Regions from separate parts of the Ferdinandcohnia jepli genome, predicted to be linked through region 1. Evidence: riboswitches for the same ligand, from Rfam matches in the RefSeq annotation. Region 1 holds a riboswitch; the other holds the start of a gene.

Region 1 (5,760 bases):
GATTGAACATAACGCCCATACGGTCCATTAAGTGAATGATTCCGGGTGCGGCCTCACACATTGCCTTAACAGGCTTTTGATTCGCTAAGAAATCTCCGCCATATACTGTATCATCAAAATGGATCAAAGGAGAATCTCCTTCACCCTTTGTATTTACTGCGCCATTTATCCCACCTTGAGCACATACAGAGTGAGATCGTTTTACAGGTACAAGTGAAAATAGATCAACCTGTGTTCCTTCTTCAGCAGCTTTGATGGTAGCCATTAGTCCTGCAAGTCCACCACCGACTACAATAATTTTTCCCTTACTCAAAGTAACTCACTCCCTAATCAAGAGATCGCCCAAAATTACTAATCTTTTAAAATTGAACGGTCATATTTTTTCAGTTACATATAATTTGAATCATTAATTAACCTAATTGTATTCTTTTAACATTTTAAAATAATATTTTTAAACGAAAGCTAAGATTGCACGTACTCCAATGATGGATACGACTACAAAAATACCCATAGTTACATAAGTTAAAATTTGTTGTGAACGTGGAGTTATTGTTAGACCCCAGCTTACACAGAAAGACCATAATCCATTAGCAAAATGGAAAATTGCTGAAATTACACCTACTAAATAGAAAATTAGCATTACTGGTGAAGCTAAGATGTTCTCCATCATTTGAAAGTTAACTTCTGCACCAAATGCAGCAGCGATACGCGTTTCCCATACATGCCATGTGATAAAAATTAATGTAAAAATACCTGTTACACGTTGTAATAGGAACATCCAATTACGGAAATGTTTGTGATTGCTTACATTGTTTTTTGCAGTGAAAGCAATATAAAGCCCATAAATGGCATGAAACAATAATGGTAGAAAAATAACAAAAATTTCTAAAAAATAACGAAACGGAAGCATTTCCATAAAATGAGCTGCATTATTAAATGCCTCTTCTCCCCTAGTCGCAAAACTATTTACTACTAAGTGTTGAATTAAAAATACTGAAATTGGAATTACACCTAATAGCGAATGCAGTCTGCGATTTAAAAATTCACGATTACCTGCCATGCTTTACCCCCCTTAGTAATAAGCCGTACCTTAAAGGCACTTTTGTGTCTCCTTCATCCCCGTAAATATGTAGAAGGACAATATAATAGACTGATAAAGAATACTCTGCGAGCCTAGCCTATAAAGCGACAGCAAAGCCGTAGTTACACTTAAGCGCTTAGAAAGGAATAATGTGTACTTCCTAAGCAAAATGAAAACCTTTGCAGAAACATACAGAATGTTACCTTTTATCGAAAATTCATTCTAGTTTCCTTTATCAGTATAATGTAACAAGTTCATTTTACTCCCATAAAGTAAGAGCGTCAAGGAATCAAGTACACAAAATGTTCAATAAAAAAATAATATTTTGTCTTGCATTGCAACCAGTTCCACACTTTTTCGTCCGTTTCCATTTGACAAAAAGAAACAAAATATTACATGTGTTTCTTTGCCAGTGATGTTATATAATAAGAAATGGAGAAAGAGGGGAATGGGCGTGAAGAATGTAAACATCAACGAAAAACAAATAAATAACGAACAGACCGTTTCTGTATTTGGTTATGAACTTATTCGGGAAATTTTACTTCCTGACTTACTTGGTAAAGAAACACCACAACTCCTCTATTGGGGAGGTAAAAACCTTGCAAGAAAGTTCCCCTTACCAACGATTGAAGAAATTATTTTATTTTTCCAAGATGCCGGTTGGGGAGAGTTAACTGTTGAACGTTCCGACAAACACTCAATGGAGTTTCATTTATCGGGCGATATGATTTCAACTCGATTTAAACACAAGGATATATGTACATTTCAGCTTGAGTCCGGATTCATAGCTCAACAAATCCAGCAACAGCGTAATCAGTTAACGGAAAGCTTTGAACAACAGAAAAAAAGAGCACAAAAAGTAATCTTTACTGTTAAATGGGATCGAAAAGATCTTACTGAAGAGTAACCCTACATCACAAAAATGTAGGGCTTTTTTTATGTACTACCGTCATTCTCGCCACTGGAGATTACTTTACAAAGAGTTCTTCAAAGCACTTACCGAACGTTTCCCCAAGAGAAATCCAGTTCCCGATAAACAGGAAACTGGACTTTCTTTCTTACTTATACTTGAACCTTTGCTTTCTCTTCTTCAACGGCAGACAGGTTAAATGCCTCATGAAGAGCTTCTACAGCTTTTACCATATTGTCTTGTTCCACAACAGTTGATACTTTAATTTCAGATGTGCTTACCATTTTCACTTGAATGTTTTCAGAAGCCAACACTTGGAACATGTCTGCTGCTACACCAGGATTTGAAACCATACCAGAACCGACAATCGATACCTTTGCTAACCCTGACTCATGTTGGATTTCTTCAAAAGGTAATACATTCTTATTGTTTTCCAAAACTTGAATTACATCATTTAAATCCGGTGTTTTTACAGAAAACGATATATTTGTGTGGTTATCATCAGTCGTACTTTGAATAATGATATCTACGTTAACCCCGTTTTTAGCAAGAGTTCCGAAAATAGTAGATAGCGTGTGTAGTTCATTCGGAAGTCCGCACACTGTCACTCTTGTTACTTGGTCTTCAAAAGCTATTCCTCTAACAATCAAATTCTTTTCCACCGAAACTTCCTCCTCAATTATGGTCCCATTTTCTAGTTCAATGCTTGAACGAACTTCAAGCGGCATCTCAAAGTTTTTTGCAAATTCTACTGCACGTGGGTGAAGAACGCCTGCACCCAAGTTTGCAAGTTCAAGCATTTCATCATAGGAAATCGCCTTAAGCTTTCGAGCAGTTTGAACATAACGAGGGTCAGTTGTGAAGACACCTGTTACATCTGTATAAATATCACATTTTTCAGCTTTAAGTGCTGCTGCAAGCGCTACAGCAGTAGTATCTGAACCACCACGGCCTAATGTAGTTATATCCCCCGAACTACTAATTCCTTGAAAACCCGCAACTACTACAATTTTACCTTCACTTAAGCATTTACTTACTTTTGACACTTCTATTTTTTCAATACGGGCATTGCTATGTACAGCTTCTGTTTCAATACCTGCTTGCCAGCCTGTAAAAGATACTGATTCATAACCTCTCGCCTGTAGCGCCATGGATAAAAGGGCTATCGACACCTGTTCACCAGTAGACAATAACATATCCATTTCCCGTTTACTTGGTGTGCTTGTAATTTCTGCTGCTAAGGTTACTAAATGGTCAGTCGTCTTCCCCATTGCGGATACGACAACTACTACCTGGTTTCCAGCATCAACCTCTTGTATAACCCTGCTTGCAACATTCATAATTCTTTCTGATGAACCAACAGAGGTTCCCCCAAATTTTTGGACAATGATCCCCATTTCTCAACCTTCTCCCTAAATAGTAATAACAGTAAGCTTGGTATCTCATTGGGCGACAGCAGTTTGCAGTAAATTTAAAGAAGTTTTACTTTTTTAAAATAAAAAAACAGCAATGAGAGAAAGCTCTCATTGCTGTGATATACGTACAAAATAACGTGTCACATTGTGAGATAGCTCTCCAAGATTAAACATCTTGACAATCCTATATCTCTTAAACATAGGACCAGCAAAAAAAGATATGAGTCTTTTTTCACTTCGGCGATCTCTCCTTTCTGTAATAGTCTTCAGGGCTCATACCCCTCGTATTACATACTCTTAAAGCTCGCACCTCTATCATCACTTCAACGTAATGAAGTGGAATATTATATTAGTATGAATTATAACAGGACATTTTTGAAATGGCAATGCTATTCTTGTAACTTTTGAAAAATTGCTTCAGCAGTCGGACGAGGGATATTTGCTTGTTGAATGTCTTCAATGCTTGCTTCCTTCATCTTTTTTATAGAACCAAAATGCTTTAATAGTGCCTTTTTGCGTTTTTCACCAACACCGGGAATATCATCAAGTACAGACTGAAATGCATTTTTTCCTCGCACCTGACGATGGAAGGTAATTGCAAATCTATGAACCTCATCCTGTATCCGTTGAAGCAAATAAAATTCCTGACTATTTCTTGGTAATTCAACAATGGCCGGTGGCTCACCAATTAATAATTCTGAGGTTCGGTGTTTTTCATCTTTTGCGAGGCCTGCAAGTGGGATATCCAGACCTAGTTCATTTTCTAATATATCTCTTACTGCAGCCAAATGCCCCTTTCCACCATCGATAATGATTAAGTCTGGTAATGCCAGGTTCTCTTTGAGTGCACGACCGTATCTTCTACGGACAACCTCTCTCATCGATTCATAATCATCAGGACCTTGAACTGATTTAATTTTATACTTTCGGTATTCCTTTTTATCTGGTTTACCGTCTGTAAAAACAACCATTGCAGAGACAGGATCTGTTCCTTGAATATTTGAGTTATCAAAGGCTTCAATTCGGTGTGGCGTATATATCCCTAATTTTCCACCCAGGTTTTCAATTGCCTTAATTGTACGCTCTTCGTCCCGTTCAATAAGCTGGAACTTCTCATTTAAGGCTATTTTAGCATTTTTATTTGCAAGCTCAATTAGTTCCTTTTTCTTACCTCTACTTGGTTGAACCACTGTTACTTCTAACAATTGTTCTACGATTTCTTTGTCTATTGAACTAGGTAGTAAAACTTCCTTTGGCTTAAAATGACTGTTCTTCAAATAAAACTGGCCTAGATAAGTAAGGAAATCCTCTTCCGGTTCATTATAAAATGGAAAAAGAGATACGTCTCTTTCAATTAACTTACCTTGGCGAATAAAGAATACCTGTACACACATCCAGCCTTTATCATATGAATATCCAAATACATCACGATCAACAAAGTCTGTCATCGTCATCTTTTGTTTTTCCATTGTTGTTTCAATATGTGCAATTTGGTCTCTATATTCTTTCGCTCTTTCAAAGTCTAAATCTTCGGATGCCTTCAACATCTTTTCACTTAGTTCTGATTTTATTTCTTTATACCCACCATTTAAAAAACGAATGATATCGTCAACCATTTTCTTATTTGTTTCATCTGATACTTCATTAACACATGGCGCCAAACATTGCCCAATATGATAATACAGACAAACCTTATCTGGTAAAGTTGAACATTTTCTCAGAGGGTAAATTCGATCTAGTAATTTTTTAGTTTCGTTAGCAGCCTGAACATTTGGATAAGGTCCAAAATACTTACCCTTGTCCTTTTTAACATTACGGGTAATAATCAACCGCGGATGTTTTTCTGCTGTAACCTTAATAAAAGGATAACTCTTGTCGTCCTTAAGCATCACATTATACTTAGGATCGTATTTCTTAATAAGGTTAATTTCAAGAAGCAATGCTTCAATATTTGAAGAGGTAACAATATATTCAAAGTCAACAATCTCGTTTACAAGTCGCAGTGTTTTACCATCATGTGAACCTGTAAAATAAGAACGGACTCGGTTTTTTAGTATCTTAGCTTTACCTACATAGATAACTGTTCCTTGACGGTCTTTCATTAGGTAACAGCCAGGCTGATCCGGTAGAATCGCTAATTTTTCTTTGAGGTGATCATGCATACTAACCACTCCATCTATAGTAAGGGTACTTTTTCTTAAAAAATTTATGGTAATTAAAGAACGTATATCTGGTGATTTCTGTTCCTGGCACTCGCTTTCCGCAGGAGTACGTGCTATGTGTTGAAATCACCTTTAGTTATTATCATAACTTCTGAAGTAATAATTTTTTATAGGAAGATAAATATCTAACCG
Region 2 (5,760 bases), on a different contig from region 1:
ACCTGGAACCAGGCTACCAAATTGACCAATTTCTCCACCAGCTAAATCAATACGATTCAGATATTCACCCATTAGGAAGCCACCAGTGTCGTCTCCCCACTTTTGTCCAAATGAAAATACTGAATAAGACATTGCCCATGCAACAATTACTGCATAATATGTAGCAATTACAAATGAGATTGCTACCTGCCACCAACCAATCCACTCTTTTCCTTTACTTACTCTTGATAAAGAAAGAGGAGCTGATCCACGATATTTATGACCGATTGTAAATTCCATAATTAATAATGGAATACCTGCAGTTAATAAGGCAAATAGATATGGTAGGAAGAACGCCCCTCCTCCATTCTCATATGCGACTGCAGGGAAACGCCAAATGTTACCTAAACCAACTGCTGAACCAACTGCTGCTAAGATAAAGCCTAAACGTGTTCCCCATTGTGGACGATTATCCATGAAATACCCTCCCCATCTCCATTTTACTCTAGTGTTTTCTTTCTAAGTATTACAATAGCACTAGAATGAAATTGGAAATTTTAATATATTCTGATTTTTTGATATAATCTATTTATTAGTATAGCCAGTCTTTTACCTTCTGTCAAAAGTTATTTTACAGATGATATTTTATAGCAATAAAAAGAGACAAAGGGTTCTATTTCCTTTGTCTCTAGCATATTATACAGAATACTTAAATAAAGTTTGAATAGTATTCTTTAGATAGTTTCTCTGTTTTTCATAGTGAAAATGAAAGCTATAAGTAATACCACAGCTACTAGGACCCCTAGTACTGTACTGCCTGTAAGACCTAGTACTACATAACCAATTGCTGATATTACTGCAGATGTTAAAGCATAAGGTAACTGAGTCATAACATGGTCAATGTGATGGCTACCTGCTCCAGTAGATGAAAGTATCGTTGTATCAGATATAGGAGAGCAATGGTCTCCAAATACTGCACCTGCCAGTACTGCCGCTAATGCAGGTAATAGTAAAGTCACATCAGAAGCTGCAACTATTTCTCCAGCTATCGGTAACATCATTCCGAATGTTCCCCAAGACGTACCTGTAGCAAATGCCATAATACCTGCTACAACAAATAAGATAACCGGTAAAAATGCAACATTCACATTCCAGTCCTCAACCTTACCCGCTAAGTAGGTTCCAGTCTCAAGCTGTCCAATTAAATCGACAATAACCCATGCAAAAAGTAAAATATATACCGCAGGAAGCATTGACTTTATACCTTCTACAATACCTTTAGGTAAAATACTGATACTAACTCCATTTTTTACATATACTTGAACGAAGAACAATCCAAGTGTAACAATAATACCTAATAAACCACCCACGACAAGTGAAGTCGTTACATCAGTATTTTCAAAGATTGTAAGGATTGAAACATTTCCTTCTGATGCTTTATAACCTGTCCATAAAAATGAACCTACAGTCCCAATCACTAAAGCAATAATTGGCCATACAAGATCCCCAACTGTTCCTTTTGCACTCACTGGGAGTTCTTGTTTTAGTTCTCCAAGGACTGGCTTTGCAGGGTCTATAACTACTCCTGTTTCTAAAGCTCTTTTTTCATGAACTTTCATACTGCCTATATTAACATTAAATACCGCTACTCCAATGACCATTAAGATAGCTGTAATTACATATAAGTTCATCGGTATCATTTGTACAAATGCAGATAATGGTGACATCTCACTCATACCATGTGCTGCTAAAATCGGTGCTAATATTGCAATAATATAAGCACCCCAGCTAGAAATTGGTGACACCACACAAATTGGTGCAGAGGTTGAATCTATTATATACGCCAGTTTTGCACGTGAAACGTTGTTACGATCTGTTAATGGACGACTTACTTGTCCAACAGCCAAAGCATTAAAGTAATCATCGATAAATATGATAATACCCAAAACAGCCGCTAGTAATTGTGCTCCTGTTTTTGTTTTTATCCTTTTTTGTGCCCACTCACCGAATGCTCGGCTTCCACCAGAAATTGAAATAAATGCAGTTATAATTCCTAATAAAAATAAAAATAGAATAATATATACGTTCCATGTATTTAAGGCTCCCTCAGAAACGAAGATTCCTTTTATACTAGTCCAAAGTGTTAGAAAAGCTTCCTTTAACCAAACACCTATTCCTTCACTTAGTAGATTTCCATGTAATAATAATGCTGCAGATAAAATCCCTACTCCTAAAGATAGAAGTACCCTGCGTGTTAACACGACCATTAGAAGTGCAATAATCGGTGGAATTAATGAATAAATTGTTCCAGACATGAAGTTTTCCTCCCAAATACTATTTTTACGGAGGCTTCTGTGTGAAGAAGATACATTATTTGCCAATTTGAACAAATAAAAAGAGAGTAATGATAGAAAATAACTATCATTACCCTCAGTAATGTTATGTTATCCTCCATCACGATCAGTAGCCCTCCATTATAGATAAAAAGCATCCATAATGACAGTGTTACCCTTCTTCAGGGCAACCCCAACAAAAGTAACAGTGACTTGTTACATTTGCTTCGGCAGAAAATCCTTTCAGCTAAGGTCATTGTTGTCATCCTCACATAGCCTACTTTTATTTTCCGCACCTCTACCTCATCGATCCGATAAGGTGATGTTATTTACTTTTTATATTCCTTTTGTAGTATAACGATTTTACCATATGAAATCAACTATTCTAGTAAAATAAATTATTGTCAATCTATGGGAACTTCAATTGAAGGTGCTGAGTCCCCACCATTATTGTAGAACTGCGGTACGTCTCCTCTGATATTTTGGCTTATTACAGGAATAGGCGTTTTAATTTCAACTTCTCCAGTTGAAAAGGGTAGTATTACTTGCATAGTGACTGTTGCTACTACATCAACATGTAACCACGCATTGTTAATTCCCCATTCATCAATGCGAGTCTCTGGAGTAGTAGATGCAAAACCAATCATATGAAACCGGATTGGAATTTGGGGACCTAAGTTCCCTAGTAAAGCATTGTTGGTTGCTTCCCCTAATGGCACCTTAAATACAAACCCGGTTTGTGCACTATCAGTCTCTAATTCAATATCAGGATACTGAATTTTATTTATTTCACCTTCACTTACATATTTTAAATATTTCTCAATGTTTCCTAGCGTCTTTGTAGCCATTTTATTTATTGTTTGTGTATTAAAGTTTATAATTTCACCATTTTCATTGGTTATGACCAACTCATCTTGAACTAATTCTTCTTCACTTATTTGTTGATTAATTGCATTTTTAATTACAGTGTTTGCAATTTTTTGCGTTTCTGTTTTTGCATACTCCATTAAAGCTGGTTCAATTGCCTTGTTAATGATAAATAAGCCTGAAGCAGTTGATATAATAAAAAAGACAAATGTTAATAAAAAGACATATCGAAAAGGTAAAGGCCCTTTTCTTCTTTGTGGCAGGCGACCTCTGTATTTCGCCAAGTGAAATCCCCCCTTACAAGCTATATGTATGCAAGCAAGAGGGGATGTACGCTTATTATTTTATTTTTAAAGTGTGACTTACCTTCTCAAATTTTATCTTTAAGAACCTGTAAAAGTAGACCGACTCAAAACAAAAAGCCCGCGAATAAAAGAAAGTCCGGGGTTATCCTTTTTTTATTTCGGCAGCTTAATAATAGCCTTTACAGCATCTTTAAAAGAGCGTCTTTGCCTTTCATTCCAACAGTAATCCCCCGATTTTCTGCTTCAATTGTAATTGACTCGAGTGGAGCTTCAAGTAATTGCTCTATTGTTCTTACACCTACAGCCCTACCAGCAATTATACCTCTGTCCTTCAGTTTTTCATTCAGTAATGCGACATCGAGCGCACCACACATTATATAGCCATTGTCATTTGTTACGGCCATAAAGTTAGTCTTAGGCAGCTTAACGGTAATGGCTGTAAATTGATGATTATCAATTAGTATTGGTGTCATTGAAACCATTCCTAGCACACTCCTTTCCTAATTAATTTATGTATCCTTAAGAAATTTGTGTAAGAAATAGGTATTCGCCAACTAATTGTAAAAAATATAAATTTTTATTAATTTTTCTTTAAATAGTGTGCTAAAAGATCTCTTAGCATTTCAGGCATAAAATACTTTTTATCCTTTGCATCTCGGATTTCTGGGAACAGCATTCCGAATGTAAACATATCTATTGTTGCAACAGAGTATATTCTATCAGGATCAATCTCTTCACCATTAATTTTGATTTCTGTTATATGCTTCATCCCATCAGAAAGTTCTGTTGCCATCAACTCTACGCCATCATACACCATTTTGCCCATCACTTTACCACGAAAACCAAGGCCTTTAATTTCTAATCTCTCCATCTTTTCTGTATTCGCCTGTAAAATGATTTCTTTTAACTGGTCCCCTTTGAGATGTACCTTACATGGATTAATTGGATGTGGACAAACGCGATGTAAATCGCCTCGAGTAACAGTACCTTTCGGTAATGATTCAAGCAGTATTCCTGCATTAACCATGGAGATGTCACCCTCACACCATTCTCGTAACACCTTTGCCAGGAAAGTGCCAAAAGTAGAATCCGAAAACCAATCTATTGATAATTCTTCTTTTAGTTCTGTAATAATGTCATTATGTAGATACTCCATACTTTCTTTTGTATATTGATTAATGACTTTTTGTGTGTCCTTGCAATCCTCGAGTCCATCAGTTTGGATTACATTTGCTTCACTTTTTATTAGAGTTTTGGTAGTTAAATCAATATCCAGTTTTACATGGCCTAAATAATTACCGTACTTTTGAGCACAACAAAGCAAAGTATTATTTATTTTTCTACCATTCTCTAGTAAATGGTGGGTATGTCCCCCGAGAATAACATCTACATCAGGAAAATCAGCAGCGATTTGCTCATCTTCATTTATACCAAGATGAGATAAAAGAAGAATCATGTCTGTTTTGGGTGTAAGTTCATCTACTGTTTCTTTTAAAACAATAAATGGATCCTTAATATTCCATCCTAGTAATTTATATAACGCAATGTAGTGCACAGTAAGCCCTATTATCCCTATTTTAAAACCACTAGGAAGAGTATGTATATCATATGGGATTGCCCAATTTGGAAGGTTTCCTTGTCTATCAAACAGGTTGGCCAATAGTACCTTAAACTGTGCATCTTCATAAAGAGAATCAAGTTGTTCATAGGACATAGTTATCCCCTCGTTATTGCCGATTGTAGCATAATCATAACCAAGCTGGTTTAAAAGCTGGACATTCAACTTTCCGAACGTCGCTTCGGAAATTGGATGAAAACGATCCATATGATCGCCAATATCCATCAATAACATCTGCTCTTTCTCTTTAGTATGTATTTCTCTCATCTCGTTAACATACTTTGTTATCTTTGGCCACCTATCAAAATGACTATGCAAATCATTCGTATGATAAATATGAACCGTCTCAATCATGTCTTCATCTCCAAACAATTTAGCTGAAAAAGTCGAGTTGGCGTGGTGCTAAACCAGTATACTGGATTCCTAGCATGTCTATAAATTGCTTAGCGTTATCAGCCGCATCTCCACCTGAATTATTATTAAATAATAAAAATAGTTCTTCACTTTCTTTGGATAGCTTATTTACATATTCCATCCACTCGGAGAGTTCTTTTTCATTATACCTATATAGATATCGGACATCACGCCAGTTACCTTCTTTCGGCTTCGTCCATCCATGAACATTTCTACCATGAAATCGAATCAACGTTTTTTCTTT

The links. Region 1 has a riboswitch for lysine ahead of AB3M96_RS22865 (aspartate kinase). Riboswitches for the same ligand answer to the same signal wherever they lie in the genome.
Region 2: another riboswitch for lysine. It lies ahead of AB3M96_RS13180 (Na+/H+ antiporter NhaC family protein); the one in region 1 lies ahead of AB3M96_RS22865 (aspartate kinase).

What each region holds. Positions count from the first base shown of each region.
Region 1 covers NZ_JBFOKR010000033.1:12,406-18,165, forward strand. The annotation lists gene sdhA (succinate dehydrogenase flavoprotein subunit) at 1-313, opposite strand, end outside; gene AB3M96_RS22855 (succinate dehydrogenase cytochrome b558 subunit) at 452-1,060, opposite strand; gene AB3M96_RS22860 (YslB family protein) at 1,530-1,988, shown strand; gene AB3M96_RS22865 (aspartate kinase) at 2,144-3,388, opposite strand; lysine riboswitch at 3,552-3,729, opposite strand; gene uvrC (excinuclease ABC subunit UvrC) at 3,796-5,568, opposite strand.
Region 2 covers NZ_JBFOKR010000011.1:80,871-86,630, reverse strand. The annotation lists gene AB3M96_RS13185 (sodium-dependent transporter) at 1-456, opposite strand, end outside; gene AB3M96_RS13180 (Na+/H+ antiporter NhaC family protein) at 714-2,294, opposite strand; lysine riboswitch at 2,436-2,621, opposite strand; gene yunB (sporulation protein YunB) at 2,717-3,463, opposite strand; gene AB3M96_RS13170 (YunC family protein) at 3,664-3,966, opposite strand; gene AB3M96_RS13165 (bifunctional metallophosphatase/5'-nucleotidase) at 4,065-5,456, opposite strand; gene AB3M96_RS13160 (DUF72 domain-containing protein) at 5,476-5,760, opposite strand, start outside.